Regions from separate parts of the Modestobacter italicus genome, predicted to be linked through region 1. Evidence: predicted binding sites of a transcription regulator. Region 1 holds the regulator's gene; the other holds the start of a gene.

The links. The regulator LexA, encoded in region 1, represses DNA repair genes until DNA is damaged. The targets are predictions, from matches to a motif close to TCGAACANNTGTTCGA.
Region 2: the regulator LexA is predicted to act here: its motif matches at 11,697-11,712, upstream of dnaB (replicative DNA helicase).

The regions. Positions count from the first base shown of each region.
Region 1 covers NC_017955.1:4,269,159-4,284,988, forward strand. The annotation lists gene MODMU_RS20240 (vitamin B12-dependent ribonucleotide reductase) at 1-386, opposite strand, end outside; gene nrdR (transcriptional regulator NrdR) at 468-995, opposite strand; gene MODMU_RS29175 (LysM peptidoglycan-binding domain-containing protein) at 1,253-1,861, opposite strand; gene lexA (transcriptional repressor LexA) at 2,157-2,963, shown strand; gene MODMU_RS20260 (hypothetical protein) at 3,030-4,019, opposite strand; gene MODMU_RS20265 (phosphatase PAP2 family protein) at 4,075-4,815, opposite strand; gene hflX (GTPase HflX) at 5,020-6,519, opposite strand; gene MODMU_RS20275 (ArsR/SmtB family transcription factor) at 6,599-7,129, opposite strand; gene MODMU_RS20280 (MFS transporter) at 7,199-8,485, shown strand; gene MODMU_RS20285 (hypothetical protein) at 8,524-8,739, shown strand; gene dapF (diaminopimelate epimerase) at 8,746-9,645, opposite strand; gene miaA (tRNA (adenosine(37)-N6)-dimethylallyltransferase MiaA) at 9,642-10,565, opposite strand; gene MODMU_RS20300 (class III extradiol ring-cleavage dioxygenase family protein) at 10,562-11,254, opposite strand; gene MODMU_RS20305 (DUF349 domain-containing protein) at 11,295-13,121, shown strand; gene miaB (tRNA (N6-isopentenyl adenosine(37)-C2)-methylthiotransferase MiaB) at 13,267-14,730, opposite strand; gene MODMU_RS20315 (amino acid ABC transporter ATP-binding protein) at 14,891-15,646, shown strand; gene MODMU_RS20320 (glutamate ABC transporter substrate-binding protein) at 15,676-15,830, shown strand, end outside.
Region 2 covers NC_017955.1:5,530,916-5,546,745, forward strand. The annotation lists gene thiM (hydroxyethylthiazole kinase) at 1-368, shown strand, start outside; gene thiE (thiamine phosphate synthase) at 368-1,030, shown strand; gene thiD (bifunctional hydroxymethylpyrimidine kinase/phosphomethylpyrimidine kinase) at 1,027-1,857, shown strand; gene MODMU_RS26325 (tetratricopeptide repeat protein) at 1,868-2,806, opposite strand; gene MODMU_RS26330 (DNA polymerase IV) at 2,867-4,213, opposite strand; gene MODMU_RS26335 (class I SAM-dependent methyltransferase) at 4,245-4,835, shown strand; gene MODMU_RS26340 (Ig-like domain-containing protein) at 4,839-6,749, opposite strand; gene MODMU_RS26345 (cupin domain-containing protein) at 6,832-7,290, shown strand; gene MODMU_RS26350 (GmrSD restriction endonuclease domain-containing protein) at 7,292-8,182, opposite strand; gene MODMU_RS27420 (hypothetical protein) at 8,291-8,950, opposite strand; gene dnaB (replicative DNA helicase) at 9,060-11,666, opposite strand; gene rplI (50S ribosomal protein L9) at 12,216-12,671, opposite strand; gene rpsR (30S ribosomal protein S18) at 12,674-12,910, opposite strand; gene MODMU_RS26375 (single-stranded DNA-binding protein) at 12,946-13,443, opposite strand; gene rpsF (30S ribosomal protein S6) at 13,446-13,733, opposite strand; gene MODMU_RS26385 (deoxyribonuclease IV) at 13,889-14,704, shown strand; gene MODMU_RS26390 (glycosyltransferase family 87 protein) at 14,659-15,830, opposite strand, start outside.

The DNA.
Region 1 (15,830 bases):
GCGTCGCCCTCGGAGGCGAAGTAGTCGTGCTCACGGCCGGCCGCGCCGTAGGTGAGGACGACGCGGTCGATGAGCTGGCGGAGGCTGGTCTCCCGCTGGGGGCTGCCGACCGCGCCGCGGAAGTACTTGGTGGTGACGATGTTGGTGGCGTTGATGCTCCACTCGGACGGGAACTCGACGCCGCGCTGCTCGAAGTTGATCGAGCCGTCACGCCAGTTGGTCATGACGACGTCGCGGCGCTCCCAGACGACCTCGTCGTAGGGGTGCACCCCTGCCGTGGTGAAGACGCGCTTGACCTTGAGGCCCTTCCCGCGGGTCGTGGCCTTGCCGCTCCCGCCGGTGCGACGGTTCCGGCTGGGCGAGAGGCGATCGGCTGTCTCGGTCAAGGCGTGCTCCCTGGTCTGGCGTTCGGGCGTGCGGGTGGCGGCTGACGGACGTCGTCGGAAGCCGGTGGTGCGGAGTGCGGGCTAGCTGGGTGGAACGGGCCCGGCGTCGTCGCCGGGTGCGCCCTCGCCGGGTGGGCCCCCGGCGGTGGACGCGGGACGCAGCCGCTTGAGCTCGGCGATCTCCTTCTCGAAGTCGGCCGCCGAGCTGAAGGACCGGTAGACGCTGGCGAAGCGCAGGTAGGCGACCTCGTCGAGGTAGCGCAGCGGCCCGAGGATGGCGAGGCCCACCTCGTTGCTGGGCACCTCGGCCGAGCCGGTGGCGCGCACCGCGTCCTCGACCTTGGCGGCGAGGACGGCCAGCTGCCCCTCGTCGACCGGGCGGCCCTGGCAGGCCCGGCGGACGCCGGCGATGACCTTGTTGCGGTCGAACGGCTCGCTGACGCCGCTGCGCTTGACGACCGCCAGCACGGGCTCCTCCACGGTCGTGAACCGCCGACCGCAGACCGGGCAGGACCGGCGACGGCGTGTCGTCGCGCCCTCGTCGGTCTCGCGTGAGTCGATGACCCGGCTGTCTGGGCTGTGGCAGAACGGGCAACGCACCGGGGGCACCTCCTCGTCGATCGGCGGCCCGTGGAGGGCGACCGCCCGACGCTCCCTGTGGACCGACCGGGGGACATCCGGTGGATGTCCTGGGGTTGACCTGGGGAAGCGCCTGTGGACTGACTTACATCTCTGTCACTACAAGATGTTGGGGTGAGGTTAACCCCGCACCACTACAGGTACAACCTCTGGGCCCCGGCGCGTCTTCCCCCGTCGCGTGCGCCCCGCCCGTCCCACGCGCCTGACCGGCCCGTTCCGACCCGGCGTCACGGCAGCTGCAGCACCGCACCCGGCAGCAGGTCGACGTCCCGGAGCCCGTTGAGGTCGACGATGGCGTCGACCACGGCCCGCGCGTCCTCCTCGGGGGCCACCTGCCGGGCCAGCGACCAGAGCGTGTCGCCCGGCTGCACCACGACGGTCGAGGACCCGGCCAGCTCCAGCCCACCCCGCTCGGCGTTGAGCTGGACGGTGACCACGGTGGCCGCGGCGATGGACAACCCCACCGCGATCGACAGCCCGGCGACCACCCGGCGGCCCCGCTCGGTGAGCCGGACCGGGATGAACTCGTCGGGCGCCGGCCGCCACCCGGCGACCGCGCGCGCCGGCGCCGCGCGGCGCTCCCCGCCCTCGACCGCGCAGCCCCCGCGGACCGGGCGCCCGGACGCCGGCGCACCGGCCCACGCCGGCCGGGCCCCCGGTCGGGCCGGGTCCCGCCGGGAGGTCGCCGGCGCGGCCGCCCGGGGGCCGCGCCCGGCCGGCACGCCGCAGCGCGCGGCCGCCGGCGGGACGGCGACCGGCCGGGAGGCGAGGCGCTCGGCCGGGAACTCGGACAGCGGCGCGACGGGGGGAGGGACACGGCGCTGGGGGCTGGTCACGAGGGCGCTCCTGGGGTCAGACGGTGCCGGGCGGCGGGACGGGCCGTGCGACCGACCAGGCGTGGAGCACTGCCCTCGAACGCCTGTTCGATTCGAACGTCTGTGCGATGTCTACCGCATCCCACCGACAAGTCCAGCCCCTGACACCGACTTCTTCGAACAGGTGTTTGAACTACACGGGTGTGACCCGCTACCGTTCACCTGCGATCGAGATCGGGATCGCCGCGCCGGCCCCGCCCGGAGTGCGGCGACGCACCCGGGAACCGCTGCCCCGGCAGCCGGACGAGGAGGACACATGGCGGTCGACGGCCCGACGGCAGGCAGTGGCAAGGGCTCCGCGCGGCGCGGTCGCGCCGGGGAGACGGGGGCGGCCGGCGCCGGTGCGGCGATCCGGGAGTTCCCCGACCGCGGCGAGGCCGGCGACGGGCTGACCCAGCGGCAGCGCCGGGTGCTCGAGGTCATCCGCGACTCCATCGACCGCCGCGGCTACCCGCCCTCGGTCCGCGAGATCGGCGAGGCGGTCGGGCTCTCCTCGGCCTCCTCGGTGGCCCACCAGCTCTCGGTGCTGCAGCGCAAGGGCTGGCTGCGGCGCGACCCGAACCGCCCGCGGGCGCTCGACGTCCGGCTCCCCGGCGAGACCGCCGTCATGACCGAGGCCGCCGAGCCCGCCGCCGGGCCGCTCGCGGCCTCCGGTGGCGCCAGCGGCGTGGACGAGGCCGCCGCGCCCCGCCCGACCTACGTGCCGCTGGTCGGCCGGATCGCCGCGGGTGGCCCGGTGCTGGCCGAGCAGGCGGTGGAGGAGGTCTTCCCGCTCCCCCGCGAGCTGGTCGGCGAGGGCACGCTGTTCATGCTCAAGGTCGCCGGTGACTCGATGGTCGACGCCGCCATCTGTGACGGCGACTGGGTCGTCGTCCGCCAGCAGCCGACCGCGGAGAACGGCGAGATCGTGGCCGCCATGATCGACGGCGAGGCCACGGTGAAGACCTACAAGCGCCGCGACGGGCACGTCTGGCTGATGCCGCACAACGAGGCGTACGAGCCGATCCCCGGCGACGACGCCACCGTCCTGGGCCGGGTCGTCACCGTCCTGCGCCGCGTCTGAGGAAGGACCCCCTCTCCCCCCACCACTCGCAGGCTCGTGGCGGGGACCTGAGAGGGGGCCGGGTGGTCAGCCTTGCTGGCGGCGGCGGAAGCGGCCGACGAGCCACACCAGGGTGGTGGCGACCAGGGCGGCGATCAGCCCGGCCGTCAGCGGGCTCACCGAGCGGGCGAGCCCGCCGTCGGCCGAGGCGTCCTCGGCCGGGCCGGTCGCCGCGGCCGGCTCGAGCGCGCCGGACGCGGGCACCAGGGTCACCGTGGCCGGCAGCCCCTCCCCCGACACCAGCAGGTCACGGCTGTTCGCGGCGAACGTGATCGCCTCGCCCTGAGGTGAGTCCGGCAGCGGCACCCGGACCGGGGAGCCGCCCAGTGCGCCGACCACGTCGGAGCCGACCAGCGGCCAGACGTAGGCGTCGGTGTAGGTGCGCAGCGCGATCCGCTGGCCGTCGGGCGAGACCGACCCGCCGGTGACGAGCAGCTGCCCGGCGCGCCCCACCGGGCCGCCGGGGGTCCCGGTGAGGGTGAACCCGAGCCGGAGCACCTGGCTCATCGGCACGGTGGCGTCGTCGGCGAGCGGGCCGTCGGGCCGGTAGACGGCGCTGGCCCCCAGCACCTCCTTGGTGACCACGTACGGCGTGCCGTCCGGCGCCAGCAGGAGGGCCTCGGCGTCGTGCGGGCCGTCCGGGTAGGTGAGCCGGGTCAGGGTGGAGCTGCCGTCCGGGCGGAGGCCGATGAGCGCCACGGTCTCCCGGGTCTGGTTGTTGTCCCCGGTGTCGGCCAGCCAGATCGTCCCGTCCCCGGCCAGCGCCAGGTCCTCCGGGTCGTAGGGGTCGACGTCGGCGGAGCGGACCTCGCCGATCGCGCAGCCGCCGTCGAGGACGAACACCTCGGCACGGTCGCCCCCGTCGTTCATGGCCAGCATCGAGTCGCCGGCGCTGGCCAGCCCGGAGAGCTCCGGCAGCCGCGGGTCGGTGACCGCGCACCGCGTGCTCGGCTCGCCGTAGGGCGCGGCGTCCGCGCCCTGGGCGACGGCCGGGGCGACCGGCAGGACGGCGAGCACCAGACCGAGGGGCGCGCCGAGGGCCGCGCGGCCCGCTCTCCGGCGTCCCGCGCGGTCAGGGCTGCGAACGGCCCGCTCTGGCACGGACCCAGCGTGACACCACGACAGCGTCGAGTGCATGAACCACGCCCAACAGCAGCAGCCCGACGGCCAGCCCCACGACCGCGTCGGTGACCCAGTGGAAGTCCAGCGCCACCATGGCCACGCCGGTGCACAGCGGCCCCAGGATGCTCAGCGCCCAGGTGGTGCGCTGCGTCCAGGCGGGCAACCCGTACTCCACGGCCGTCCACCGGGCGACCCCCCACATCAGGACGGCGTTGGCCACGTGCCCGGAGGGGTAGCTGGCGCCGTCCCGGTGGAAGAACGACCCGGGGTAGGCCGGCGCCGTCCGGCCGGTGCCGTACTTGAAGGCGTAGACGACCGCGGTGAGCAGGGCCAGGGCCATCAGCACGCGGACCAGGGGGACGAGGGTCCGGCGGCGGACGGCCAACCAGCCGACCAGGGCCGCCAGCACGATGAGGATGAAGCCGCGGCCGCCGGCCTGGGTGAAGGCCCAGACGAACCAGTAGGCGTCGGAGTGCCGCAGGTCCCAGACGCTGACCACCTCGGAGACCCGGAGGTCCATCCGCTCCAGCCAGCCCCGGTTGAGCAGGTCGACGGTGACCCCGAGGGTCACCAGCGCGGAGAGCAGCAGCACCCACCACGGCGGCCGGCCGACCCCGATGACCGGCGCAGACCGGGAGGACGGCAGGCCGCCGGCGGCGTCCGCCATCGACTGCACCGCGCTCCTGGCCACCGGGTCACGGTACCGGGACCGTGACCTGGTCGTGACCAAGACCGACCCCGGCCCCCTCTCAGGGCCCCGCCCCGAGCAGGTGACGCGCTGGAACGGCCCGCCTGCAGGGCCCCGCCCCGAGCCTGCGCGGGGTGGGTCAGGCCTCGTCCCGAGGCTCGCCCCGAGCTTGCGAGGGGTGAGGAGGACGAGGTCCTTCGACCTTCGTCAGATCCCGGCGACCGGCGCGGCGTAGTCCTCGAGCACCGCCGCGAGCGCCGGGGCGACCCGGGCGGTGAGGAGGGTGCCGGTGGCCCCGTGCCGCTCCTCGATGACCTCGCCGTCCCGGTGGACCCGGGCGACCAGGTCACCCCGGTCGTAGGGCACCAGCACCTCGACGTCGACGTCCGGGTGCGGCAGCCGCGCGGCGATGACGTCCCGCAGCGCCTCGATGCCCTCGCCGGTCCGGGCGGAGACCCAGGCGGCGCCGGGGAGCGCCTGCCGCAGGGCGAGCACGTCGTCCTCGGTCATCGCGTCGACCTTGTTGACCACGATGAGCTCGGGGACGGCGGCGGCGTCGATCTCGTTGAGCACGACCCGCACCGCGTCGATCTGGCCCAGCGGGTCGGGGTCGGACCCGTCGACCACGTGCACGAGCAGGTCGGCGGCCGCGACCTCCTCCAGCGTGGACCGGAAGGCGTCGACCAGCTGGTGCGGCAGGTGGCGCACGAAGCCGACGGTGTCGGTCACCGTGAACTCCCGGCCGTCCGGGGTCTGCGCGCGCCGGACCGTCGGGTCCAGGGTGGCGAACAGCGCGTCCTGCACCAGCACGCCGGCGTCGGTGAGCTGGTTGAGCAGGCTGGACTTGCCGGCGTTGGTGTACCCGGCGATGGCCACGCTCGGGGTGGCGTTGCGGTCGCGGGAGTTGCGCTGGGTGGTGCGGGCGGTCGCCATGCCGGCGATCTCCTTGCGCAGCTTGCTCACCCGGGCGCGGATCCGGCGACGGTCGGTCTCGATCTTGGTCTCACCGGGACCACGGGTACCGATGCCGCCACCACCGGCGACGCGGCCACCGGCCTGCCGGCTCAGCGACTCACCCCAACCGCGCAGCCGCGGCAGCATGTACTGCATCTGGGCGAGCTCGACCTGCGCCTTGCCCTCCCGGCTGGTGGCGTGCTGGGCGAAGATGTCCAGGATCAGCGCGGTCCGGTCGACCACCTTGACCTTGAGGATCTTCTCCAGCTGGTTGAGCTGGCCCGGGGCCAGCTCGCCGTCGCAGATCACGGTGTCGGCGCCGGTGGCGGCGACGACGTCGCGCAGCTCGGCGGCCTTGCCCGAGCCCACGTAGGTGGCCGGGTCGGGCTTGTCGCGGCGCTGCACGAGCGCGTCGAGCACCTGCGATCCGGCGGTCTCGGCGAGCGCGGCGAGCTCGGCCAGCGAGCGGTGCGCGTCGACCGCCGTCCCCTCGGTCCAGACGCCGACCAGGACGACCCGCTCCAGGCGGAGCTGCCGGTACTCGACCTCGGTGACGTCGGTGAGCTCGGTCGACAGACCGGCGACGCGGCGCAGCGCACCGCGCTCCTCCTTGACGTAGGAGCCGGTCGAGTCGTCCGGGGCGTCCCACGGGGTGGTGGGCGCAGGGGTCGGGTCCTGGGCGCGGGCGCGCGCGGCCTTGTCGACCCGGGCCTCGGCCTCGTCGAGGATCGCGCGGTTCTGGGCTGTCGTCATCGTGTCCAGCGTGGCATGCCCTCGCACGGAGGGCGACTGACTTGTGGTGCGAGCTGTTGTCATCGCCCGGTACAACACCTCAGGGCTCCGGGTGCATCCCGAGGTACACCGACCACTTCTCCCCCTGCGGATCCGCCGGCCGGCGGGCGAACTCGTCGAGCACCGCGTGCAGCCGGCCGGCGAGCTCCTCCCGCTCGGCAGCCGTCAGGCGCAACCCGAGCCGGTTGCTGTGCAGCCGGTCCTCCCCCGCCTCCGCGACCTCCTCGAGGAAGGCCGCCAGCGACGGGTCGCGCCCGGCGGCCGGCCCTCCTGCGTCGTCCATCAGCCAGCTCTTCCCGGTCGCCCGGTACGGCACCTCCCGCGCACCGCGGGTGCCCCGCCGCGCCGGCTCCGCGGCCAGGAAGCCGGTGTCGACGAGGGTGCGCACGTGGTGCAGGACGGTGGCCGGGTTGCGGTCCAGCCGGGCCGCCAGCTCCTTGTTGGTGAGCGGGGCGTCCAGGCACAGCCGCAGGATGCGCAGCCGGACGGCGGAGGCGAGGGCCCGGGCCTCGGCGTCGGTCGCCGGACGGCGCTCGCCGGCGACGCGGGGACGACGCTCCGGCTCGGGCACGGGAGCAGCCTAGGCAGACACGACGCAAAGTGATTGACACTTCCCGATCACTCACTCCACCCTGCCGCGGTGAGCACCGACCGCAGCCTGCTGCGCCACCACGACTTCCGGCAGCTGTGGGCCGCCGAGACGGTCAGCCAGGTCGGCACCCAGGTGACCCTGCTGGCGCTGCCGGTCGTCGCGGTGACCGTGCTGGACGCGACGCCGCTGCAGATGGGCGTCCTCACCGCGTTGGAGACCGCCGCCTTCCTGCTCATCGGCCTGCCGGCCGGGGCGTGGGTGGACCGCTGGCGCCGCAAGCGGGTGCTGGTGACCGCCGACCTGGTCCGCGCCGCCGTGCTGGCCACGCTGCCGGTCGCGTACCTGCTCGACGTGCTCACCCTGGGCCAGCTCTTCGCCGTCGCGGCGGTCACCGGCGCGGCCACGGTGTTCTTCGACGTCGCCTACCAGAGCTACCTGCCCGCCCTGGTCGACCGCGACCAGCTGGTCGACGGCAACGGCAAGCTCGAGGCGAGCCGCGCGGTCGCGCAGGTCGCCGGCCCGGGCGCCACCGGTGTGCTGCTGCGGGTGCTCGGCGCCCCGCTGCTCATCGCCGTCGACGCGGTGTCCTACCTGGTGTCCGCGCTGTTCATCGGCCAGATCGGCGCGCCGGACGTCGTCCCGGACCGGGCGTCCCGGCGGCCGCTGCGCACCGAGATCGGTGAGGGGCTGGCCTTCGTCGTGCGGCACCCGCTGCTGCGCCGGATCGTGGCGTGCACCGGCACCGGGAACCTCTTCGGCAGCATCACCAGCACGCTGCTGGTGCTGTTCGCGATCCGGGAGCTCGGCCTGTCCGAGAGCACCCTGGGACTGGCGCTGTCGGCCGGGGCCGTCGGCGGGCTGCTGGGCGCGGCCACCGCCGCACGGTTCGCCCGGCGCGTGGGCGAGGGGCGGGCCATCCCGCTGTCCGCGGCGGTCCTGGTGCCGTTCGCCGCGCTCACGCCGTTGGCCGACCTCGGCGCCCCGGTGGTGCTGCTGGTGGTGAGCATGTTCGGGTTCAGCTGGTCGGTCGTGGTCTACAACGTCACCCAGGTCAGCTTCCGTCAGCGGCTGTGCCCGCCCGGCCTGCTCGGCCGGATGAACGCCTCGGTCCGGTTCATCGTCTTCGGCACCATGCCGCTGGGTGGGCTCCTCGGCGGCGTGCTGGGCACCTGGCTCGGCGTCGTCCCGGCGCTGTGGGTCGGCGTGGCCGGTACGGCGCTGGCCTGCCTGCCCGTCGTCCTCAGCCCGCTGCTGACGATGGGCGACCTCACCGACGAGTGGGACGGGGGCCGGGTGCCGGAAGCGGAGCCGGTTGTGCCGGGGGCCAGCGGGTAGGGCGGGGACGACCGGATGCCCTGCGAGGGAGGACGACGATGACCAGCCCCACCACCAACTCCGACGGCGAGCTCGACGACCCGGGCCGCGACCCGAAGGGGCTCAACCCGCCGCGGAACCTGTTCGGCGGCGGCGCCGACCAGGACAGCGGGCAGGGCACCCCGGACGGCACCGGCAACGTCGGTCCCGGTGACAAGCCCGAGGCGCCGACCGACGAGCCGGAGACCCGCGCCGACACCCCCGACCGCCCCTGAGGTCGGTCAGCCGCCGAGCCACTCCGCGGTGAGCATGCCGGAGGCGACGACGACCGCCGGGCCCGACAGCACCGTCGTCGTCCCGTCGAACTCCACCGACAGCCGGCCGCCCGGGACGTCCACCGCGACCGTCCCGGCGGTCCGGCCGCCGGCCTCCAGCGCGGCGTAGGCCGCGGCGCAGGCGCCGGTGCCGCAGGACCGCGTCTCGCCCACGCCGCGCTCGTACACCCGCAGCCGGACGTGCGCGCAGGCGCCGGCGGGGGCGTCCTCGGCGGCCAGCACGTTGACGACCTCGACGTTGACCCCCTCGGGGAACATCGCCGGGTCCACTCCGGGCAGCGCCGACAGGTCCAGCGAGTCGACCTCGACGTCGGTGAGCGCGACCAGGTGCGGGTTGCCCATCGACACCCCGAGCCCCGGGAAGGGGACCCCGGCGATCCGGGCCTCGCCGCGGCCCAGCGGCACGGCCGGGCCCATGTCCACCCAGTAGCCGCCGTCCGCGCGGGCACCGACCCGCCGCGGCCCGCCGCGGGTGCCGACCAGCACGCCTGCCTCGGCGGCCGCGCGGTCCAGCAGGCCCTCGGCGAGCAGCACGTGCAGGTACAGCCGGATGCCGTTGCCGCACATCTCCGCGTGCGAGCCGTCGGCGTTGCGGTGGTCCATGAACCACTCGCAGTCGGCGAGGGCGTCGCCGAGGACGGCGGGGGCGTCGGGCACGTGCCGGCTGCGGACGACGCGCAGCACCCCGTCGCCGCCCAGGCCGGCCCGGCGGTCGCACAGCCGGCGGACCAGGTCGGCGTCGAGCCGGGACTCCGGCCAGACGCCGCCGTCGGGGTCGGGCAGGACGACGAAGTCGTTCTCCGTGCCGTGGCCCAGGAGCACCCGCGGGCTCGCGCTGTCGATCACCGCCCGATCGTACGGTCGGCGATCAGCTGCACGACGGCGTCGGCCAGGTCGGCCCGGCCCGCGTCGAACCAGGTGGTGGCGGCGTCCCGGCGGAACCAGGAGCGCTGCCGTCGGACGAACCGGCGGGTGGTGCTCACCGTGCGCGCCCGGGCCTCCTCGGCGGTGAGCAGGCCGTCGAACTGCTGGAGGACCTGGGCGTAGCCCAGCGCGCGGGAGGCGGTCGGCCCCTCGCGCAGGCCGTCGGCGGCCAGCGCGGCCACCTCGTCGACGAAGCCCGCGGCCCACATGGCGTCCACCCGCCGGGCGACCCGCTCGTCGAGCTCGTCGGGCGCCCGGTCCAGCCCGACGGTCACCGCCGGGTAGTGCGCCGCCGGCTCGGGCAGCCGGGCGGTGAAGGGCTGCCCGGTCAGCTCGATGACCTCCAGCGCGCGGACCACCCGCCGGCCGTTGCTGGGCAGGATCGCCGCGGCGGCCGCGGGGTCGAGGGCGGTCAGCCGGTCGTGCAGGGCCGCCGGCCCGACGGCGGCCAGCTCCTCGGTCAGCCGGGCGCGCACCTCCGGGTCGGTGCCGGGGAAGTCCAGCTCGTCGAGGACGGCCCTGACGTAGAGCCCGGAGCCGCCGACCAGCAGGGGGACGACGCCCGCGGCGCGCAGCCGGTCCACCTCGGCCCGGGCGCGCTGCCGGTACTCGGCGACCGAGGCCGGCTCCCGGACGTGCCACAGGTCCATCAGGTGGTGCGGCACGCCGGCCCGCTCGGCCGGGGTGGGCTTGGCCGTGCCGATGTCCATGCCGCGGTAGAGCTGCATCGAGTCCGCGTTCACCACCTCTCCGCCGAGCCGGGTGGCCAGCGCGACGGCGAGCGCGGTCTTCCCGGTGGCGGTGGGCCCGACGACGGCGACCACCGGCGGCCCTGCGGTCACCGGGTCCGCCAGGTCGCGACCGGGTAGCCGACCCCGAACGGCGCCTCGTCGGTGAGCAGCTCCGCGTCGATGTCCAGCCCGTCGAGGGCGGCACCGACGGCCCGCCACACCGGCACCCCCGCCGCCAGCAGCCGGCTCCCCTCGACCGGGTCGAGGGCGGCCAGCGCGCCGGCGTCCCCGGTGGCCAGGGACCGGGCGACGGCGGCGTCGAACGGGGCTGCGGCGGGGTCCAGGTGGCCGGGGGCCCGCTCGCTGCGCCGGGCCGAGCCGTCGCCCATCGCGAGGACGCCGACCGACCCCGGCAGGTCCGACAGCGCCGTCCCGAAGTCGTCCGGGCCGACCCCCAGCCGCGGGCCGACGTGACCGGCCTGGTCCAGCAGCCAGGCGCCGAGCAGGTGCGGCAGCGGCAGCCGCCGGCCGCCCGGCCGGGCCCAGCCGGAGAACGGCAGCTCGAGGTCGACGCCGAAGCCGCGCAGGTCACCGGCGTCCCCGGGGCCGAACCGCACCCCGTCGGCGCCGGTACCGAGCACGACGACGACCTCGGGTCCATCGTGCAGGACCACCTGCACGGCGGCGCGCACGGCCGCCCGCAGCACGCCCAGCTCGGCGCTGTGCGCCCCGGCCACCGCGGGCAGCAGCAGCGGCGGCTGCGGGCAGAAGGCGACCGTGACCGGACGGAGGGGTCTCACGCGGGGCAGTCTTGCCGATGGGGCGTGGGAGACTGCTGGCGTGTCGAGCACGGAGAACACCGGAGACCGGACGCAGCAGGCCGCCCCCGCCCCCGACGAGCGCCCCGAGACGGGGCTCGCCGAGGTCGCCCCGGTCGATCCCACGCCCCTGGCGGCGACCCCCGATGCGGTCGTCCCGGAGGTGGTGGAACCAGGCGTCGACGAACCCGCCGGCGGCGCGCCCGAGGCGGCGGTCTCGGAGGTCGCTGCCGACGCCCCGTCGGTGACCGCGACCGCGCCGGTCGACGAGGGCCCGCTGGCGGCGACGCCGGACGCCGCCGTCCCCGAGCCGGCGGAGGCCGGCACCGAGGTCCCCGCGTCGCAGGCGGTCACCCCCGAGGCGGGCACCCCCGCCACCGGCTCGCCGACCGACGCCGCGCTCGCCGACCCGACGGCCGCTCCCGCGACCCCGGACGTCCTGATCACGGACACCCCCGCCACGGACACCCCCGCCACGGACACGCCCAGCACGGACACGCCCCCCGCCGCCGAGGCCCCGGCCGCCGAGGCCCCTGCCGCCGAGGCCCCTGCCGCCGCGCCGGTGCCCTCCCCCGGTGGCCGGCACGCAGCCGGGTCCTCCTCCTCGGCGGAGACCCCGACGATCGTCCCCGCCGTCCCGGCGTCGGACCCCACCGCGTGGGGCCGGGTCGACGACGAGGGCACCGTCTTCGTGACCACCGCTGCCGGGGAGCGCGCCGTCGGGTCCTGGCAGGCCGGCGACCCGGCCGCCGGGCTGGCGCACTACGGCCGCCGGTACGACGACCTCGCCACCGAGGTCTCGCTGCTGGAGGCGCGGCTGGCCGCGCACACCGGCAACCCCGGCGAGATCAAGGCCAAGGCCGAGGAGCTGGCGGACCAGATCCTGACCTCCGCGGCCGTGGGCGACCTCGACCACCTCGCGCTGCGGGCCCGGGCCATCTCGAGCATGGCCGAGACGGCCGTCGCGGCGAACCGGGCGGAGAAGGCCAAGGCGCGGGCCGGGCAGATCGCCCGCAAGGAGGCCCTCGCGGCCGAGGCCGAGCAGATCGCCGCCGACTCCACGCAGTGGAAGGCGGCCGGCGACCGGCTCAAGGCGATCGTCGAGGAGTGGAAGACGATCAAGGGCATCGACCGGAAGACCGACGAGGCGCTGTGGCACCGCTTCGCCGCAGCCCGGGACGCCTTCGGTCGCCGCCGCGGCGCGCACTTCGCCCAGCTGGACACCCAGCGCGCGGAGGCCCGCGCGGCCAAGAGCGAGCTCATCGCCGAGGCCGAGCGGCTGTCCAGCTCCACCGAGTGGGGTCCGACCAGCGCCGCGATGCGCTCGCTGATGGACCGCTGGAAGGCCGTGCCGCGGGTCGGCCGGGACACCGACGACGACCTGTGGAAGAAGTTCCGCGCCGCGCAGGACGTCTTCTTCGCCGCCCGGACGGCCTCCGACCAGGCCCGCAGCTCCGACGAGCTGGCCAACCAGAAGCAGAAGGAGGAGCTGCTGGCCGAGGCCGAGGCGCTGGACCCGGGCAACCGGGCGGCGCAGAACGCGCTCCGCAAGATCCAGGAGCGCTACGACGCCATCGGGCACGTGCCGCGCAACGCCATGCGCCCGCTGGAGGACCGGATGCGCGCCGTCGAGGAGAAGTTCCGCGGCGTCGCCGAGTCCACCCGCCCGCGGGTGCAGCCGGAGAACCCGCTGCTCACCTCGATGCGGGCAGCCGTCACCAAGGCCGAGGACCAGCTGGCCAAGGCGCAGGCGGCCGGCAACGCGAAGCGGATCAGCGAGGCCGAGGCCAACCTGGCGACCCGCCGCGAGTGGCTGGCCGAGGCGGAGAAGTCCTCCTCCCGCCGCTGACCTAGCACGAACGCCGAGGGCCCCGTCCGGACCGATCCGGACGGGGCCCTCGCACGTCCGCGGACCCGCTTGCTCAGGCATAGGTACCTACACGTGCGTATCGGGGTCTGAAACGCACGCATAGGTACCTATGCCTGGTGAGGCGTCAGCTGCAGGCGGACACCGCGGCGGGGAGGGGCGCGGGGACGCCGATCTGGGGCATGCCCAGGGAGACGCCGGGGGTGGTCGGGCGGGTGCCGGCCTCGCTCGCGTCGCCGGCCCGGGTGCGGCGGTGCGAGACCAGGGGCCCGTCGGCGACCAGGAAGTGCGGCTTGGCGGCGGTCACGACCGCCGCCACCACGTCGCCGGGGCGGACGCCGTCGGCCGCGGTGAAGTGCACCAGCCGGCCGTCGCGGGCCCGGCCGGAGAGCCGGCCGCGGGCGGCGTCCTTGCTGCCCTCCCCCGCCGCGACCAGCAGCTCGACCCGGCGGCCGATCTGCGCGGTGTTCTCCGCCCAGCTGATCTCGTCCTGCAGCGCGGTGAGCCGGAGGTAGCGCTCCTGGACGACGTCCTTGGGCAGCTGGTCGGGCAGCTCGGCCGCCGGCGTGCCCGGGCGCTTGGAGTACTGGAAGGTGAAGGCGCTGGCGAAGCGGGCCTGCCGGACGACGTCGAGGGTGTCGGCGAAGTCCTGCTCGGTCTCGCCGGGGAAGCCCACGATGATGTCGGTGGTGATCGCCGCGTCGGGCATCGCCGCCCGCACCCGGTCGATGATCCCCAGGTAGCGGTCCCGCCGGTAGCCGCGGCGCATCCGGCGCAGCACGTCGTCCGAGCCGGACTGCAGCGGCATGTGCAGCTGGTGGCAGACCGCCGGGGTCGCGGCCATCGCCTCGATGACGTCGTCGGTGAACTCGCGCGGGTGCGGGCTGGTGAACCGGATCCGCTCCAGCCCTTCGATGGCGCCCGCTGCCCGGAGGAGGTCGGCGAAGGCGCCCCGCTCGCGGAACTCGACGCCGTAGGCGTTCACGTTCTGCCCGAGCAGGGTCACCTCGAGCACGCCCTGGTCGACCAGCGCCTGCACCTCGGCCAGGACCTCGCCGGGACGGCGGTCCTTCTCCTTGCCGCGCAGCGCCGGGACGATGCAGAACGTGCAGGTGTTGTTGCAGCCGACGCTGATCGACACCCAGCCGGAGTGGGCGGAGTCCCGCTTGGCCGGCAGCGTGGAGGGGAAGACCTCCAGCGACTCGACGATCTCGACCTGGGCCTCGGCGTTGTGCCGGGCGCGCTCGAGCAGCACCGGCAGCGAGCCGACGTTGTGGGTGCCGAAGACGACGTCGACCCACGGCGCCCGCCGGACGATCTCGCCGCGGTCCTTCTGCGCCAGGCAGCCGCCCACGGCGATCTGCATGCCGGGGTGGGCGTCCTTGACCGGGCGCAGGTGGCCGAGGTTGCCGTAGAGCCGGTTGTCGGCGTTCTCGCGGACCGCGCAGGTGTTCAGCACCACGACGTCGGCGTCGGCGCCCTCGGCGGCGGCGGTGTAGCCGGCCTGCTCGAGCAGCCCGGACAGCCGCTCGGAGTCGTGGACGTTCATCTGGCAGCCGTAGGTGCGCACGAGGTAGGTCTTGCCGTTCACCACCGCATCGTAGAGACCCCGCGGCGCTCCCCCGTCCTGGCGGCCGGTCGCAGCGCTTCGTGACCGAGCCGACACCCGCACGGGGAACTCACAGCGTCGTTACAGCTTCGTGATCGCGCAGCGACGTCGCAGTGCCCGGACCGCCCTAGGGTCACCCGCTGTGACTGATCGTCCGACCGGAGAACCTCTCGTCCGCCTGTCCGGCGTCAACAAGTGGTTCGGTGACCTGCACGTGCTGCAGGACATCGACCTGACGATCGACCGCGGCGAGGTCGTCGTCGTCATCGGGCCGTCGGGCTCGGGCAAGTCGACGCTGTGCCGCGCGATCAACCGCCTGGAGGCCATCCAGGACGGCGAGATCACCATCGACGGCACGCGGCTGCCCGACGAGGGCAAGGAGCTCGCCCGGCTGCGCAGCGACGTCGGCATGGTGTTCCAGAGCTTCAACCTCTTCGCGCACAAGACCGTGCTGCAGAACGTGACGCTCGGCCCGACCACGGTGCGCAAGCAGCCCAAGGCCGAGGCGGAGCGGCGCGCCCGCGAGCTGCTGGACCGGGTCGGGGTGGGCGCCCAGGCCGACAAGGTGCCCGCCCAGCTGTCCGGCGGCCAGCAGCAGCGGGTGGCCATCGCCCGGGCGCTGGCGATGGACCCCAAGGTGATGCTCTTCGACGAGCCCACCTCCGCGCTGGACCCGGAGATGATCAACGAGGTCCTCGAGGTGATGACCGCGCTGGCGCACGACGGCATGACGATGGTCGTGGTGACCCACGAGATGGGCTTCGCCCGCCGCGCGGCCAACCGGGTCGTCTTCATGGACGCCGGCCGCATCGTCGAGTCCGCGACGCCGGAGACCTTCTTCACCCACCCGACCTCGGACCGGGCGAAGGACTTCCTCTCCAAGATCTTGAACCACTGACCGACCGCACACCCACGAGAGGACCCCTCATGCGCATCACCCGCCCCTTCGCGGCCCTCGCCGCGATGGCCACGGCCGGCGTCGTGCTGGCCGGCTGCTCCAGCGATGCCGGCAACCAGGCCGAGGACGCCGCCGACAACAGCGCCGCTGTCGAGACCGACGCCGAGTTCGAGGCCGGGACGAC
Region 2 (15,830 bases), 1.3 Mb from region 1:
GCACCGCCACCCCCGAGGACGCCCTGGAGGCCGCCGGTGAGCTGGCCCGGCGGACCGGCGGGGTGGTCGCGGTCAGCGGCCCGGTCGACGTGGTCACCGACGGCGAACGGGTCGTCCGGGTCGGTGGCGGCTCCCCGCTGCTGACCCGCACGACCGGTGCCGGCTGCGCGCTGGGGGCGGTCACCGCCGCCTACGTGGCCGCGGCCGGTGACGTGATGCTCGGCACGGTCGCCGCGCACGCCCACGTCGCGCTGGCGGCCGAGGCCGCGGCCCGGATCGCCGACGGGCCGGGCACGTTCGCCGTCCGGTGGATCGACGCCCTGGACGCCGTGGACGGCGACGCGCTGGTGCGGGCCCAGCTGAGCTGATGCGCCGCGCGTTCGACCCAACGCTCTACCTGGTCACCGACACCGCGCTGTGCGCGCCGCGGTCGGTGCCCGCGGTCGTCGCCGCCGCGGTGGCCGGTGGGGTGACCGCCGTGCAGGTGCGGGACAAGACGGCGAGCCGGCGGGACCTGCTGGCGCTGACCCGCGCGGTGCAGGAGGTCCTCGCGCCGACCCCGCAGGTGCGGCTGGTCGTCAACGACGCGGTGGACGTCGCCCTGCTCACCGGCGCCGACGGGGTGCACGTCGGCCAGGACGACCTCCCGGCCGACGAGGTGCGCGGCCTGCTCGGCCCGGACGCGCTGGTCGGGGTCTCGGTCGGGTCGGCCGCCGACCTGGACGCCGTCCTGGCCCTGCCGCCGGGCACCGTCGACCTGGTCGGGCTCAGCCCGGTGTGGGCGACGCCGACCAAGCCCGACGCCGGGGCGGCGCTGGGGCTGGCGGGCACCCGGGAGCTCGCCACCCGGGCGCGCGCCGCCGGGCTGACGTCGGTGGCGATCGGCGGGGTGCACGCGGCGAACGCCGCCGCGGTGGCCGCGACCGGGGTCGACGGCGTCTGCGTGGTCTCCGACGTCTGCGCGGCGGCCGACCCCGCCGCCGCGGCGCGCACCCTGCGGGGCGCGCTGGCCGGGCGGGTGCCGGCGTGACCGCGGCCGTCGCGCTGACCGTGGCCGGCAGCGACCCCAGCGGCGGGGCGGGGGTGCAGGCCGACCTGAAGACCTTCAGCGCGCTGGGCGTCTACGGGACGGCGGTGCTCACCGCGCTGACCGCGCAGAGCACCCGCGGGGTGACCGGGGTGCACGCCGTCCCGGCGGCGTTCGTCGGCGAGCAGCTGCGCACGCTGCTCGCGGACGTGACCGTGCACGCCACCAAGCTCGGCATGCTCGGCACCGCCGACGTGGTCCACGAGGTCGCCGCGGTGCTCGCCGACCGGCCCGCGGGACCGGTGGTCTGCGACCCGGTGATGGTCGCCACCAGCGGTGACCGGCTGATCTCCGACGACGCGGTCGACGCCGTGCGCAGCGTCCTGCTGCCGGTGACCGACCTGCTCACCCCCAACGTGCCGGAGGCGGCCGCGCTGCTCGACGTGGCCCCGGCGACGACGGTCGACGAGCTGGCCCCGCAGGCGGCGGCGCTGCTCGCGCTCGGCCCGGGCGCGGTCCTGCTCAAGGGCGGGCACCTCGGCGGCGCGGAGAGCACCGACGTGCTGGTGACCGCGGCCGGGGTGGTCGAGAGCCGCCGGCCCCGGGTGCCGACGACGGCCACGCACGGCACCGGCTGCACGCTCTCCTCGGCGGTCGCGGCGCTGGTCGCCCGCACCCGGCTGGCCGCGCCCGACGAGCCGGTGGACTGGGCGCCGCTGGTCGAGGGCGCCCGCGACTACCTGCAGGCCGCGCTGGTCGAGGGGGAGTCGCTGCGGGTCGGTGCCGGGCACGGCCCGGTGCACCACTTCGCCGGCTGGTGGCCGGCGTAGCCGGTACCGCTCAGTCCTCGTCGGCGAGGACCTCGCGCAGCACCCGGGCGGCGAGCTCGTCGCCCCCGGCCGCCGCGACGGAGAAGTGCTCGATGGCGCCGTCGACGTCCCCGGCGTCCAGCAGCAGCACGCCGAGGTTGTGGTGGGAGTGCAGGTCACCGCCCTCGATGCCGGCGCGGTAGGCGGCCGCCGCGGCGACGTCGTCGTCGAGCTCGTCGCGGTAGAGGTTGCCCAGCGGCAGCCAGCTGCCCACCTCGCCGCGCAGCGCGCCCTCCTCGAGCACCGCGCGGGCCTCCTCGACCCGTCCGGTGGCGCGCAGCAGGGCGGCCAGGCCGGTCCGGGCCTCCTCGTGGAGCTCGGCGCCGGCCCGCAGCTGCGGCTCCAGCGCCAGGTCGCGGGTCTCGTCCCAGCGCCAGGCGGCCAGCGTGGCCGCGGCCACCGCGTCGCCGGCGTCCGCGGACACCTGCGCCCAGTGCCAGGCCTCGAGCGTGCGGCCGGAGTCCAGCAGCCGGTGGGCGAGCGCCAGACCCGCCCGCGCGTCGCCCCGCTCGGCGGCCGTCCGCAGCGTGCGCAGCGCCTCGACCGAGCGGCCCTGGGCCTCCAGGGCGTCGCCCAGCACCGTCCAGGCCTTGGTGTCCCCGGCGTCCAGGGCGGACCGGGCGGCGCGCTCAGCGTCGGCCCAGCGCCCCAGCCGGGCCAGCACGGAGGCGAGGTTCAGCCAGGCGTCGTCCTCACCGGCCGCGGCGGCCTGCCGGAAGGCGTCGGCGGCCTCGTCCTCGCGGCCGAGCGCGTCGAGGCTGTTGCCCAGGTCGAACAGGGCGACGGGGTCGCCGTGCACGGCGGCGCGGCGGAAGAACCAGAGCGCCTGCTCGTGGTCACCGAGGTCGGCGAGCTCGCACCCACGGTCGATGAGGGCGTCGACGTCCAGGTCGTCGTCGGGTGCGGGCACGTCGGGGAGTCTGCCGTGCCCGGCGGCGTCCGCCCACGTCCTGAGGGGGGTCACCCCCCGTCAGGGGGTGGTCCAGTCCGGCGGGTCGGCCGGCTGCAGGTCCGGGTCGTCGGCGCGCAGCGTGCGCACCGGGCCGGGCGCCGTCCGCGGGCCCTCGAACCGGACCGTGACCCGGTTCAACCCGCTGCCCCAGACCCAGCCCGCACCCCGCTCGGCGTGGACGACGTCCTGACCCGGGTGCCAGGCGACGACCGCCGGGCCGGGCGCGGGGTCGGCCGGCACCGGCTCGGGCTCCTCGGTCACCTCGGTGGGCCCGTCGACCGTTTCCTGCAGGGCCTCGGCGAAGAGGTCGCCCTGCGCGTAGGGGGAGAGCCCGGAGACGCCGACGCCGAGCAGCCGCAGCCCGCCGCTGCGGTCCACCGCGCCCAGCAGCCGGCGGGCCACCTCGGCGATCTGCCGGGCGTCGTCCACGGGCTGAGGGAGGGTCAGCGAGCGGGTGAGGGTGGTGAAGTCGTAGCGGCGGACCTTGAGGGTCACCGTCCGGCCCGACGTCCCGGAGCGCTGCAGCCGGCTGCCCACCCGGCCGGCCAGCGCGTCGAGCTCGGCGCTGAGCCGGGACGGGTCGGTGAGGTCGCGGGCGAAGGTCTCCTCCGCGCTCACCGACTTCGCCTCCCGGTCGGTGATGACCGCGCGGTCGTCGTCGGCCCGGGCCAGCCGGTACAGGCCGGTGCCGTGCGCCTGGCCGACCAGGGTGGTGAGGTCGACCAGCGAGAGCCGGTGCAGGTCGCCGATCGTCTTCACCTTGACCTGCGCCAGCCGTTCCGCGGTGGCCGGGCCCACCCCGCCGAGGCTGCGCACCGGCAGCGGGTGCAGCACGTCGAGCTCGCTCCCGGCCGGGACGACGGTCAGCCCGTCCGGCTTGTTCAGCTCCGAGCCGATCTTCGCCAGCGACTTCGACGTGCCGATCCCGACCGAGCCGGTGACGCCGCCGGTGGCCACCGCGATCCGGGCCTTGAGGTCGAGGGCCAGCGCGGTGACGCCGGGCACCGAGAGGTCGTGGTCACCGGCGGCCAGGTCGACGTAGGCCTCGTCGATGGACACCGGCTCGACCAGCGGGGAGAGCTCCCGCAGCAGGGCCATGACGACGTCCGAGGTGCGCCGGTAGGCGGCGAACCGGCCGCCGAGGAACGCGGTGCCGGGCGGGCAGATCCGCCGCGCCTCCGCCGTGGGCATCGCGCTGCGTGCGCCGTACGCCCGGGCCTCGTAGGAGGCGGTGGCCACGACGCCCCGACCGCCGGTGCCGCCGACGACGACCGGCCGGCCCCGCAGCGAGGGCTTGTCGCGCTGCTCCACGGCGGCGAAGAAGGCGTCGAGGTCGAGGTGCATGATGCTGGGCTCCCGACGCACGCCCCCGATGATGCCGCGCGATGATGGGCGGGTGGTGGAGCAGAGCGCCTGGGCGCGGATGAGCACCGAGGACCCCGGCCACTCGGCCGCCTACGTCGACCGGTTCCGCCGGCTCGCGGCGCAGGGCGTCGACCTGGCCGGTGAGGCCCGGCTGGTCGACGCGATGCTGCCGCGCGGCTCCCGGGTGCTGGACGCCGGCTGCGGGCCCGGCCGGGTCGGCGGCTGGCTGGCCGGCGTCGGGCACACCGTCGTCGGTGTCGACGGCGACCCGGTGCTGATCGCCGCCGCGGAGGCCGACCACCCCGGCCCGCGGTGGCTCGTCGGCGACCTCGCCGAGCTCGACCTCGGCGAGGAGTTCGACGCGGTCGTCTGCGCGGGCAACGTCATGACGTTCCTGGCCCCGAGCACCCGGGGCGAGGTGCTGCGCAGGTTCCGCGGGCACCTCGCCCCCGGTGGCCGGGCGGCCATCGGCTTCGGCGCCGGCCGCGGCTACCCGTTCGAGGAGTTCCTGGACGACGCCCGGGGCGCCGGGCTGGAGGTCGACGTCCTGCTCTCGACGTGGGACCTCCGCCCGTACACCCCGGACGCCGACTTCCTGGTCGCCGTCCTCAGCCGGGGCTGACCGTCAGGGCCGGGTCGCCGGCTGGGCGAAGTTCAGCGGCAGCAGCACCGCCGGGTCGCTGATCGGCACCTCCCACACCTCGCCCGCGCCGTCGGGGTCGACGACCTCGCCCCGGCCCAGGAACGCCGCGACCTGCGCCTGGCCCTGGGCCGCCGCCGGGAGCAGCAGGTTGAGCAGGAACGAGTGCGGGTTGTTCGCCGCGTTCGCCGTCCTGTCGTTGCGGTAGAGGCTGGTCCGCGACCACAGGTCCCCGGCCGCGATCACCGTGTAGGCCGTCGGGTTGGCCACCGTCTGGTCGCCGAAGGCGACCTGGAACAGCGCCCGCTCCGGCTCGATCAGCGGGGCGAACGTCTCCGGGCTGCCCGACCGGGACAGCCAGGTCGTGCGGGCCAGGTACTCCTGGACGGCCACGGCGCCCGGCACGGTGACCGTCACCGGCCCCTCGCCGCGCAGCGGCAGCTGTTCCTGGAACAGGTTGCGGGTCGGGTCGGTGCTGTTGAGCAGACCGGCCGCCTGCAGGACCGCGGTCAGGAGCGGCCGGAAGGACGGCGACAACCGGGAGATCTCGGAGATCGGGCCGCCGGCCACGTTGAGCACCGACCGGGTGACGGCCGGGTCGGCGCCGGTGAGCATGGTGCCGTAGATGCCGCCGAAGCTCTGGCCGAAGTAGGTGACGTCGTCCCCGGAGAGGTCCGGCGTCCCGTCGGCGTCGACGTCCGTGCCGCCGACCGAGCGGATGAGCGTCATGACGTCCGCCGCGGTCTGCCGCAGGGCGTCCCGGGAGGACTGGGCCGTCGCGGCACCGGTGGCCGAGGAACCCTCGGTGCTGGTGATCTGGCCGTTGCCGTCCTGGTCGACCCCGCGGCCGTAGGAGGGCAGCGTGGTCGTCGTGCCGCCGCTGGTGATCGTGTAGGAGCTGCCGGGGCCGTACCCGTGACCGACGACGTTGGTGCCGATGGTCGCGATGCCCTGCTGGCTGTTGGCGACCGCGGCGAGCAGGACGTTGGTGTCGTTGGCCGTGAAGCCGTGCCCGAACACCGCCACCGGCCAGCCGCCCGGCGGCGGGGTGCCGGCGGGCAGCACCGCGACGACGGGCAGCCGCTGCGGGCCCACCGGCGCCGGGCCGGCGTCCGCGGTCGGCGTCTGGTCGATCGTCACGTCGGGCTGCAGCCAGCTGGGGGCCAGGTAGGAGCCGAAGACCAGGGTGCCGCCGGTGGCGGCCTGGGGCACCACGACGGGCGCCGTCACTTCGGTGGCGCCCTGGTCCTGCGTCCAGGTCACGGTCGTGCCGGCGGCCGGGAAGGTGCCCTCCACCTGCAGCCCCGGTGCGGTGATGCCGGCGGCGGCGAAGGCGCTGCCGCTGTCGAGCTGGCGCCGGAGGTCGAGCAGGCCGTCGGTGGCGCTCATCGTGGTGAACCGGTCCTGGGCCGCCGCATTGCCCGGGCCGCCCTGCACCTTCAACCGGTAGGTGGTGCCGGGGGCGAGCTGCTCGGCCGGGTGGGCGTAGAGGGTGTTCGTGGCCGGGTCCCACACGACGCGGTCCACGCCGGTGCGCCAGCCGCCGTGCTCCTCCTTGACCGAGATCCGCGCGGCGGCCTCGGCCGGGTCCACCGGCCGGCTGAACTGCACCGCGATGCGCGGGTCCAGGTCGAAGCCGTCGAGCTGGTCGAGCTCCTGCACCAGTCCGCAGCTGATCGGGGCCCCGCAGCCGGTGGTCGGCAGCGCGACCCGGCGGCCGGTCAGCTGGCCGGGGTCGGCGACGGTGAGGTCGTCGCTGGGGAAGAGCGACAGCGGCACGGCCTTGCCCGGGCCCGGGTGGGCGAGGGCGGCGGGTGCGGCGGCGGCGAGGCCGGTGGTGAGGGCGAGCGTGCCCACGAGGGCAGCGGTCGACCGTCGCCAGGACAGTGGCGTCACGGGATCTCCATTGATCGGGGACCTCTGTCTAGCCCCGGGTGACCCGGCTCACAACCCACACCCAGGGATGGGAGGGTGCGGCATGAGCTACCTCCCGGACCCCGCCGTGTTCTCCCGGCGGGACGGCCAGCCGTCGGCCGGGCGCACCCGGTTCGTCGCGACCGGCACGCAGACCCGCGGCGACTTCGGCCTGTTCGAGATGACCATGGCGCCGGGCGGCAGCGGACCCGGGCCGCACCTGCACCGCACGTTCAGCGAGTCCTTCCACGTACTGGAGGGCTCGCTGGCCGTGCTGGCGGGGGAGGAGTGGACGACGGCGCACGCCGGTGACCTGGTGTACGTGCCGCGCTCGGGCGTGCACGGCTTCCGCGCGGCCGGTCCGGACGTCGGGGCGCGCTTCCTCATCCTGTTCACCCCGGGCATCCCGCGCGAGGACTACTTCACCGGCCTGCACGAGCTGACGACCGGCGGACGCACGCCGACGACGGCGGAGATCGACGCCTTCGCGCTGCGGCACGACCAGTTGAACCTGCGCGACTGACTCACTCGCAGGCGATGCCGTCCCCGTCGCCGTCCATGCGGTCGGACCAGCCGGGGTCGCCGCGGTGCAGCGGCGCCGCGCCCGCGGCGCGGGCGGCGGCGCAGTCGGCGTAGGGCGCCGGCGTTCCCGCGGGAACGTCGGCCGGGGCCGGGGCCGGGGTCTGGGCGGGGGTGGGGACGGGTTCACCGGGGCAGTCGGCCAGGACGCCGGCGATCGCGTCGTGCTCGGCCTGGGTGACCCAGAGGCCGTAGGCGGCCTTCACGGCGACCTGGCGGGCCACGTAGGCGCAGCGGTAGCCGCGCTCGGGCGGCAGCCAGGTGGCCGCGTCGCCGTCGCCCTTCTGCCGGTTGGCGGAGTAGTCGACGGCGAGCAGGTTGAGCGGGTCGTTGGCCAGCGCGGTGCGCCGGGCGACGTCCCAGCGGCCGGCCCCGGTCTGCCAGGCGTCACCGAGGGCCACCACGTGGTCGATGTCGACGCTGCTGCCGTCGCCCTTGACGAAGTCGATCGTCCGGCCGGTGTACGGGTCGGCGAGGGTGCCGCTGACGACGACGCAGTTCCGGGTGCCGGGCTTGACGGCCTCGTCGGTCAGGTCCCGGGCCAGGACGTCGTTGCGGGTGTCGCAGCCGTTGCGGTCGACGTCGGCCCATGCTGAGCCGAACTGGTCGCGGTCGTAGCCGGTCTTCGGCGCCCTGCCCTTGACCGCCAGGGTGGCGAGGACGTCGGCTGCTGCCCGGCCGTCGGCCGGTGCGCTGGCCTGCGCCTGGTGCGCGGCCTCGGAGACGGCATCGGCCGGGGCGTCAGCGGCGGGCGAGGTGCTGCCCAGCTGCCCGGGCTCGCAGGCCGCGGTGCCGAGCACGGCCAGCACGGCCAGTGCGGCGTAGCGGTGTTTCACGTGGAGCCCCCGGGGAAGTCGGAACCCCGACGCTAGGTGCGGGACCGCTCTTCCCCGGGGACCTCACCGGACGTGTCGCCGCTCGCGCGGCGGTGGTGCGGGGCGGGGTCAGCCCTTGCCGTGGCCCTTGCCCTTGCCACCGGCGGCCGGGACGGCGGCGCTGTCCTCGACCGAGGCGTCCTCGTCGGTGGCGTCCTCCGCGCTGTCGCCGCCCTTGCCGGCGTTGCTGCGGGCGACCTCGGAGACGGCCTTGCCGTGGTCCCGACCGACCACAGACTTGTCGTGGGCGACCTCGGAGACGGCCTGGCCGTGGTTGGCCGGGGCCGCGGGCTCCTCGACCTCCGGCGCCTCGGGCGCCTCGGGCGCCTCGGGGGTCTCGACCTCGGGCGCCTCGGGGGTCTCGACCACCGGGGCCTCCTCGACGGGAGCCTCCTCGACGGGGGGCTCCTCCACCGGGATCTCGCCCGCCGGGGGCTCCTCCACCGGGGCCTCATCGATCGGCGCCCCCTCGACCGGCGTCTCGTCCACCGGCGTCTCGTCCACCGGCGCCTCGTCCACCGGGGCCTCCTCGACCGGCGCCTCGACCTCGGGGGTCTCGGGGCTGGTGATGGTGGTGCCGTCCGAGGCCGGCTCGACCGCCTGGGCGATGCCCGCGGTGCCACCACCCACGACTGCCAGGGCGACGGCGCCGACAGCGACCTTCCCGGCGAGTCCGGCGGGGACGACCTTGGCGAGGAGGGCGGGGAAGGTGGTGAACAGTGCGGGCACGGCGGGCTCCTGGTTCGGAGGGGAACAACGTCCCGGTGGTTCTCGGCGGCCCGCCGCCCGCGCTTGAGCCGGTCCACCCGATCAGGCGAACGACCGGTCCACGGAGGAGTCAGTTCGCCATGTCGACGAACCGGCTGTAGTGGCCCTGGAAGGCGACGGTGACGTTCGCGGTCGGGCCGTTGCGGTGCTTGACCAGCATGATGTCGGCCTCGCCGGCCCGCGGGGACTCCTTCTCGTACATGTCCTCGCGGTGGATCATCATCACCATGTCGGCGTCCTGCTCGATCGAGCCGGACTCACGGAGGTCGGACAGCATCGGCTTCTTGTCCTGACGCTGCTCGGACCCGCGGTTCAGCTGGCTCATCGCGATGACCGGGAGCTCGAGCTCCTTGGCCAGCAGCTTCAGCGCACGGGAGAACTCCGAGACCTCCTGCTGGCGGCTCTCGACCTTCTTGCCCGAGGTCATCAGCTGGAGGTAGTCGATGACGATCAGCTTGAGGTCGTTGCGCTGCTTGAGCCGCCGCGCCTTGGCCCGGATCTCCATCATCGTCATGTTCGGTGAGTCGTCGATGTAGAGCGGTGCGTCGGCGATCTCGCCCATCCGGCGGGCCAGCTTCGACCAGTCCTCGTCGGACAGCGAACCGGCGCGCATGTGGTGCAGCGGCACCTTCGCCTCGGCCGACAGCAGACGCATGGTGATCTCGTGCTTGCTCATCTCGAGCGAGAAGATCGCCGCGGGCAGGTGGTGCTTCACCGTGGCCGACCGGGCGATGTCGAGGCCGAGGGTCGAGTTGTGGGTCGGGATGAAGCTGCGGCCGGCGAGGAAGAGGTGGTCCTCGGCGTCGACCTGGATGCACCGCACCGGCACGCTCGCGATGGGCCGGACCTCCGTGACGAACCGGACGCCGCGCGCGGTGAACGTGCGGGCACCGCGCTCCTTGTGCAGCAGCTTCTTGCGCTCGAGCCGGAAGACCTCGTCGTCGGTGCTGAAGGTCAGCGTGAAGCAGGTGGAGGACGCCTCGCTGCGGCCGGCCACCCGCTTGCGGCTCATCCGCACCCGGTGGCCGAGGCCGGCGATCAGCTCCCGGACGTCCTCGGCCAGCCGCTGGTTGGTGACGGCGAACTGGACGACGCCGCTGGCCGCCACCGTCCCGTCGGTGTCGAGCAGACCCGCGAGCAGCGCCCGCCGCTGGCCCACGGAGGCGCGCAGGTAGCTGGTGGGGACGTGCTTGTCATCGAGCACCCCCAGCGACCGCAGCAGGCCGGTGACGGTGCCGTGATCGGCCCGGCAGGAGGCGCACTGCACGAGCCCGGAGGAGGGCCCACCGCAGTCCGGGCAGGTCGCGCTGAGGCCCACCCCGCCGGCGGCGCGGAGCTTGCCCCCGCACGTCTTGCCGCAGGTCTGCACCTGCGACGTCCTCGGCACGAACAGCTCGCCGCACATCGGGCACGGGCGGGCGGCGACCGCGCCCCGGTTCGGCAGCCGCATCACGTAGCGGAGCTCGGCGGACGTGCGCTCGACGACCAGGCCGTCGCCCTCGATGTAGGCGGCGATCTCCGGGTCGGCGCTGGTGAAGTGCGCGCTGGCCGAGGTGCCGTCGCCGAGCCAGACACCCAGCGCGTAGGGCGGCAGCGGCAGCGCCGCCTCCGGCAGCTCGAGCGGGGCGGCGTTGGTGACCGAGTGGTTGAGCCGGGCGTCGGCGGTCTCGCAGCGGACCGTGCGCGCCAGCTCCTCCGTGGTGCGCACGGCGGCGCTCACCCGGGGAGCACCACCGCGCACCCGCGCCTCCTGCGCGGCCCGGCGGCTCGCCCGGGTGTCGGTGAGCCACTGGTGCTGGGCGTCGGCGACGATCACCGAGCCGTCGGAGAAGTGGACCTCGTAGCAGGGCCGCCCGGTCATCACCTCGGTGGCGGCGACGACCGTGGTGGGCCGGCCGTCGGCGCCGATGACCTCGTCGCCGACCGTGACCTCGCCCATCGTCGTCCAGCCGTGCGGCGTGGCCACCGGGGTGTCCAGCGCGAGCGCCTTCCCGACACCGGGTCGCGCCGCGATGACGATCATCTGGCCGGCCTGCAGGCCGTTGGTGAGCTCGTCGAGGTCGCGGATGCCGGTCGGGACGCCGCGGCTCACGCCGCCGCGGGAGGCGATCGCGTCCAGCTCGTCCATGGTGGGCTGCAGGACGTCGGCGAGGCGCGAGTAGTCCTCGCTCATCCGCTTCTCGGTGACGTCGTAGATCTCCTGCTGGGCGCGGTCGACGATGTCGTCGACGTCGCCCTTGCCGCCGGCAGCGCCGTAGCCCAGCTGCACGACGCGGGTGCCGGCCTCGACCAGCCGGCGGAGCACGGCCTGCTCGGACACGATCGCGGCGTAGTACCCGGCGTTCGCCGCGGTGGGCGTGGAGGCGATGAGCGTGTGCAGGTAGACCGCGCCGCCCATCTTCGACAGCTGGTCGGTGCGGTTCAGCTCGGCGGCGACGGTGATGGCGTCGGCGGGCTCGCCCCGCCCGTACAGGTCGAGGATGACGTCGAAGACGACCTGGTGCGCCGGCCGGTAGAAGTCCGCGCCGTGCAGGACCTCCACGACGTCGGCGATCGCGTCCTTGCTCATCAGCATGCCGCCGAGGACCGACTGCTCGGCTGCGACGTCCTGAGGGGGCTGCCGGTCGTACTCCGGAGCCGCGGCCCTCGGCCTGCTGATGTCGTCGACGACCGCCACGCTGGGTTCCCCTTGCTCTTCGCGTCCAGTTCGAACAACTGTTCGCACAACAGCTACCACCGGGCGCTGACACTTCGCGCCCGGCGGTGGCTGGGGATGACGGTAGGAACCGCGGAGGGGGTCCGTCCAACACCGCTGTGCACGCCGATCTGCACAACTTGTGGACAAGTCGGTGGACAGAGCCGGTCACCGTGTGGAGACCGCGGGGGACGCACGCCCGTCGTGTCCCCGCCACCGGCCCGTCACCTGCGATCAGGCCTCTCCCGGGGTGTGGACAGGAGAAAGTCGGCCCGTCGTCGACGATCCGTACGCCCGGGCGTGTCGCGGAGTCCCCGCAGGTCACACGCGTCACGCCGGGTCGGCCGGGTCGGACGTGACGCGCCGCACCCGGCCCACGGCGGCGCCGGGCGGCCACGCCCGGGCGGGACGTCCGTTCACCCGCCGTCCGCCTGCCGGAGTCGACACGGCGGGACGGTCACCGTGCCCCGGGAACGCCACGAGGGGCGCCGGACCGGAGTCCGACGCCCCTCGTGGGGACTGCGCTGTGGATCAGCCGGCGACGACGTCCAGGGTGACCGGGACGGAGACCTCCGGGTGCACCCGCACCGTGACGGTGTGGGTGCCGACGCTCTTGATGCTGCTGGGCAGCTCGATCCGGCGGCGGTCGAGCTCCGGGCCGCCGGCCGCGGTGACCGCAGCGGCGACGTCGGCGGTGGTGATCCGCCCGAACAGGCGGCCACCGTCACCCGAGCGGGCGGGCAGCGTCACGGTGAGACCGGACAGACGGGCGGCCACGGCCTGCGCCTCCTCGAGGGAGCGCACGTCGCGGGCCGCACGGGCCCGGCGCAGGCTGGTGACCTGCTTCTCGGCACCCCGGGTGGACACGATGGCCAGCCCGCGGGGCAGGAGGTAGTTGCGGGCGTACCCGCCCTTCACCTCGACGGTGTCCCCGGCGGAACCGAGGCCGGTGACCTCCTGGGTCAGGATCAGCTTCGATGCACTCATGATCAGCGCGCCGTCGAGGTGTAGGGCAGCAGGGCCATCTCGCGGCTGTTCTTCACGGCCACGGCGACGTCACGCTGGTGCTGGCTGCAGTTGCCGCTGACGCGGCGGGCACGGATCTTGCCGCGGTCGGAGATGAACTTCCGCAGCAGGGTCGTGTCCTTGTAGTCGATGTAGGTCGCCTTGTCCTTGCAGAACTGGCAGACCTTCTTCTTGACCTTGCGGATGGGGGGCTTGGGCACTGGGGTTCTCCAGAGATCAGTTCAGGGAGAGAGGATCAGAAGGGGGGCTCGTCGGACGACGCCGGCGGGGTCGACCAGGGGTCGCTGGCCCCGCCGCCGGAGAAGCCGCCGCCGCCACCGCCGTTGCCGCCGCCGCCGAAGCCGCCACCACCGCCGCCGCCCTCACTGCGGGCGGCGCGGGTGACCTTGGCCGTGGCGTAGCGGAGCGAGGGGCCGATCTCGTCGACCTCGAGCTCGATGACGGTGCGCTTCTCGCCTTCCTTCGTGTCGAAGGAACGCTGCTTCAGCCGGCCGGAGACGATGACCCGCGAGCCGCGGGTGAGCGACTCGGCGACGTTCTCCGCCGCCTGGCGCCACACGTTGCAGCGGAGGAACAGCGCCTCGCCGTCCTTCCACTCCTGCGACTGGCGGTCGAAGGTGCGGGGCGTCGAGGCCACGGTGAAGTTGGCGACGGCTGCGCCGGACGGCGTGAACCGCAGTTCCGGGTCGGCCGTGAGGTTGCCGATGACGGTGATGACGGTCTCGCCGGCCATGGTCAGTGCGCCTCGGGCCGCATCAGCTTGGTGCGCAGGACCGACTCGTTCAGGTTGAGCTGGCGGTCCAGCTCGGCGACCGCGGCGGGCTCGGCGCTGATGTCGACGATGGCGTAGATGCCCTCGACGTTCTTCTTGATCTCGTAGGACAGCCGACGGCGGCCCCAGATCTCGGTCTTGACGGTGCCACCGGAGTTGGTGACGACGGTCAGGAATCGGTCCAGGCTGGGAGCGATGGTCCGCTCCTCGAGCTCGGGATCGAGGATGATCATCAGTTCGTAGTGACGCACGGAGAACCCCACCTCCTCTGGTCTCAGCGGCCGCAGTACATCTGCAGCAGGAGGGTCGTACACGCGTCGCACGCCCCGGCGAGAGCCCGCGGGAGCGGGATCGGACGGGACGCGCACCGATCAGGCTACCAGCGGCGGTCGGTAGGGTCGCCCGGGTGGCTGACCAGCTGATCGGCGTGCACGTCGGACCGGGCCTGACCGAGGACAACGAGCTCGACGCCGGCGGCCCGCTGGCCCGCGCGGCGGAGGTGGACGCCGACGCCGTCCAGGTGTTCCTGGCCGACCCGCAGGGCTGGAAGAAGCCGTTGCCCCGCCCGGACGCCGAGGCGCTGCTCGGCTCCGACGTCGCCGTCTTCGTGCACGCGCCGTACATCGTCAACGTCGCCTCGACGAACAACCGGATCCGCATCCCCAGCCGCAAGCTGCTCGGCCAGCACGCGGCCGCCTCTGCCGCGATCGGGGCGGCCGGCATGGTCGTGCACGGCGGCCACGTGCTGGCCAAGGACGACCCGGCCGCGGGCGTGGACAACTGGCGCAAGACCTTCGCCCGGCAGGCCGAGGACGGCGGCTTCGGGATCCCGGTGCTCATCGAGAACACCGCCGGCGGCGACAACGCGATGGCCCGCGAGCTCGAGGCCGTCGCCCGGCTGTGGGAGGCCGTGGGCGAGTTCGGGGCGGGCTTCGTGCTCGACACCTGCCACGCCTGGGCCGCCGGCTGGGACCTGACCCGGGTGGTGGACGACGTCCGGGCCGTCACCGGGCGGATCGACCTGGTGCACCTCAACAACAGCCGCGACCCCGCCGGCTCCGGCCGGGACCGGCACGCGCCGCTGGGCGCGGGGGAGATCCCGCTGGAGCTGCTGGTCGGCGTCGCCCGCGCCGCCGGGGCGCCGGTCGTGCTGGAGACGCCCGGCGACGCCGCCGGTCACGCCGAGGAGATCTCGCTGCTGCGGGAGGCGCTGGCCGGCTGACGCCGGCGGCGCAGCGTCACCACATCCGGGGCGCCGTCGAGGAAGCCACCGGCGGGGTCGTCGGTGCCGGGCCAGCTGCGGCGCACCAGGTCGGTGTCGGGGTGCCAGATCTCGTGCACGACCAGCGCCATGAGCAGCAGCAGGGCGGCGTCCCGCAGGCCGACGGCGAGGTAGAACCACTCGACGTCCACACCCCGGTTGTCCGCGCCGAGGTAGTACAGCATCGTCATCGTCCAGACCAGCGCCTCGGTCGCCTGCCACAGCAGCAGCGAGCGCCAGCGCGGCCGGGCCAGCACCGCCAGCGGGAGCAGCCACAGCGCGTACTGCGGGCTGTACACCTTGTTCACCAGCAGGAACGCGGCGACCAGCAGGAACGCCAGCTGCGGCAGCCGCGGCCGCAGCGGTGCCGCCAGCGCCAGCCAGGCGACCCCGGCCGCGCAGAGCACCAGCAGCACGGCGACGGTCGCGTTGAGCACCGTCGGGCTCTCGCCCTCGGCCAGCGGCCCGTCGAGGAAGCCGGGGAACCAGTGCAGCGCGATCGCCCAGATGCTCTCCGGGTTCGCCGGGCGGGTGCCGTTCAGCTCGAAGAAGCGGGCCCAGTTCTCCGGCGCCAGGACGGCGATGGGCAGGTCGACCACCAGCCAGGCCAGCCCCGCGGTGACCGCCGTCGTCCACCACGGCCGGAGCCGGCCGGCCCGCAGGCACAGCACGAGCAGCACGCCGAGGACCAGCACCGGGTAGAGCTTCGCCGCGATCCCCAGCCCGAGGAGCACCCCGGCGACCACCGGGCGCTGCCGGGCCCAGGCCCACATGCCCAGCGTGGTCAGCGCGACCGCGAGCAGGTCCCAGTTGGTGAAGGCGTAGAAGAGCAGCACGGGGGAGAGGCCGACCATGGCGGCGTCCCACGGCCGGCGACCGGTCAGCCCGAGCACGCCGCGGGTGACGACCAGCGCCAGCACCGACAGCAGCAGGCAGGTGACGACGTAGTAGGTCTGCACCGGCACCGAGTCCGGCAGCAGCCCGCTGCCGGCGGCCAGCCCGTCGTACCCCCGGGCGACCACCGCCGCCAGCTGCATCAGCCCGCCGCTGAGCACCGGGTACTCGACCGCGGAGTCCAGGTAGGGCA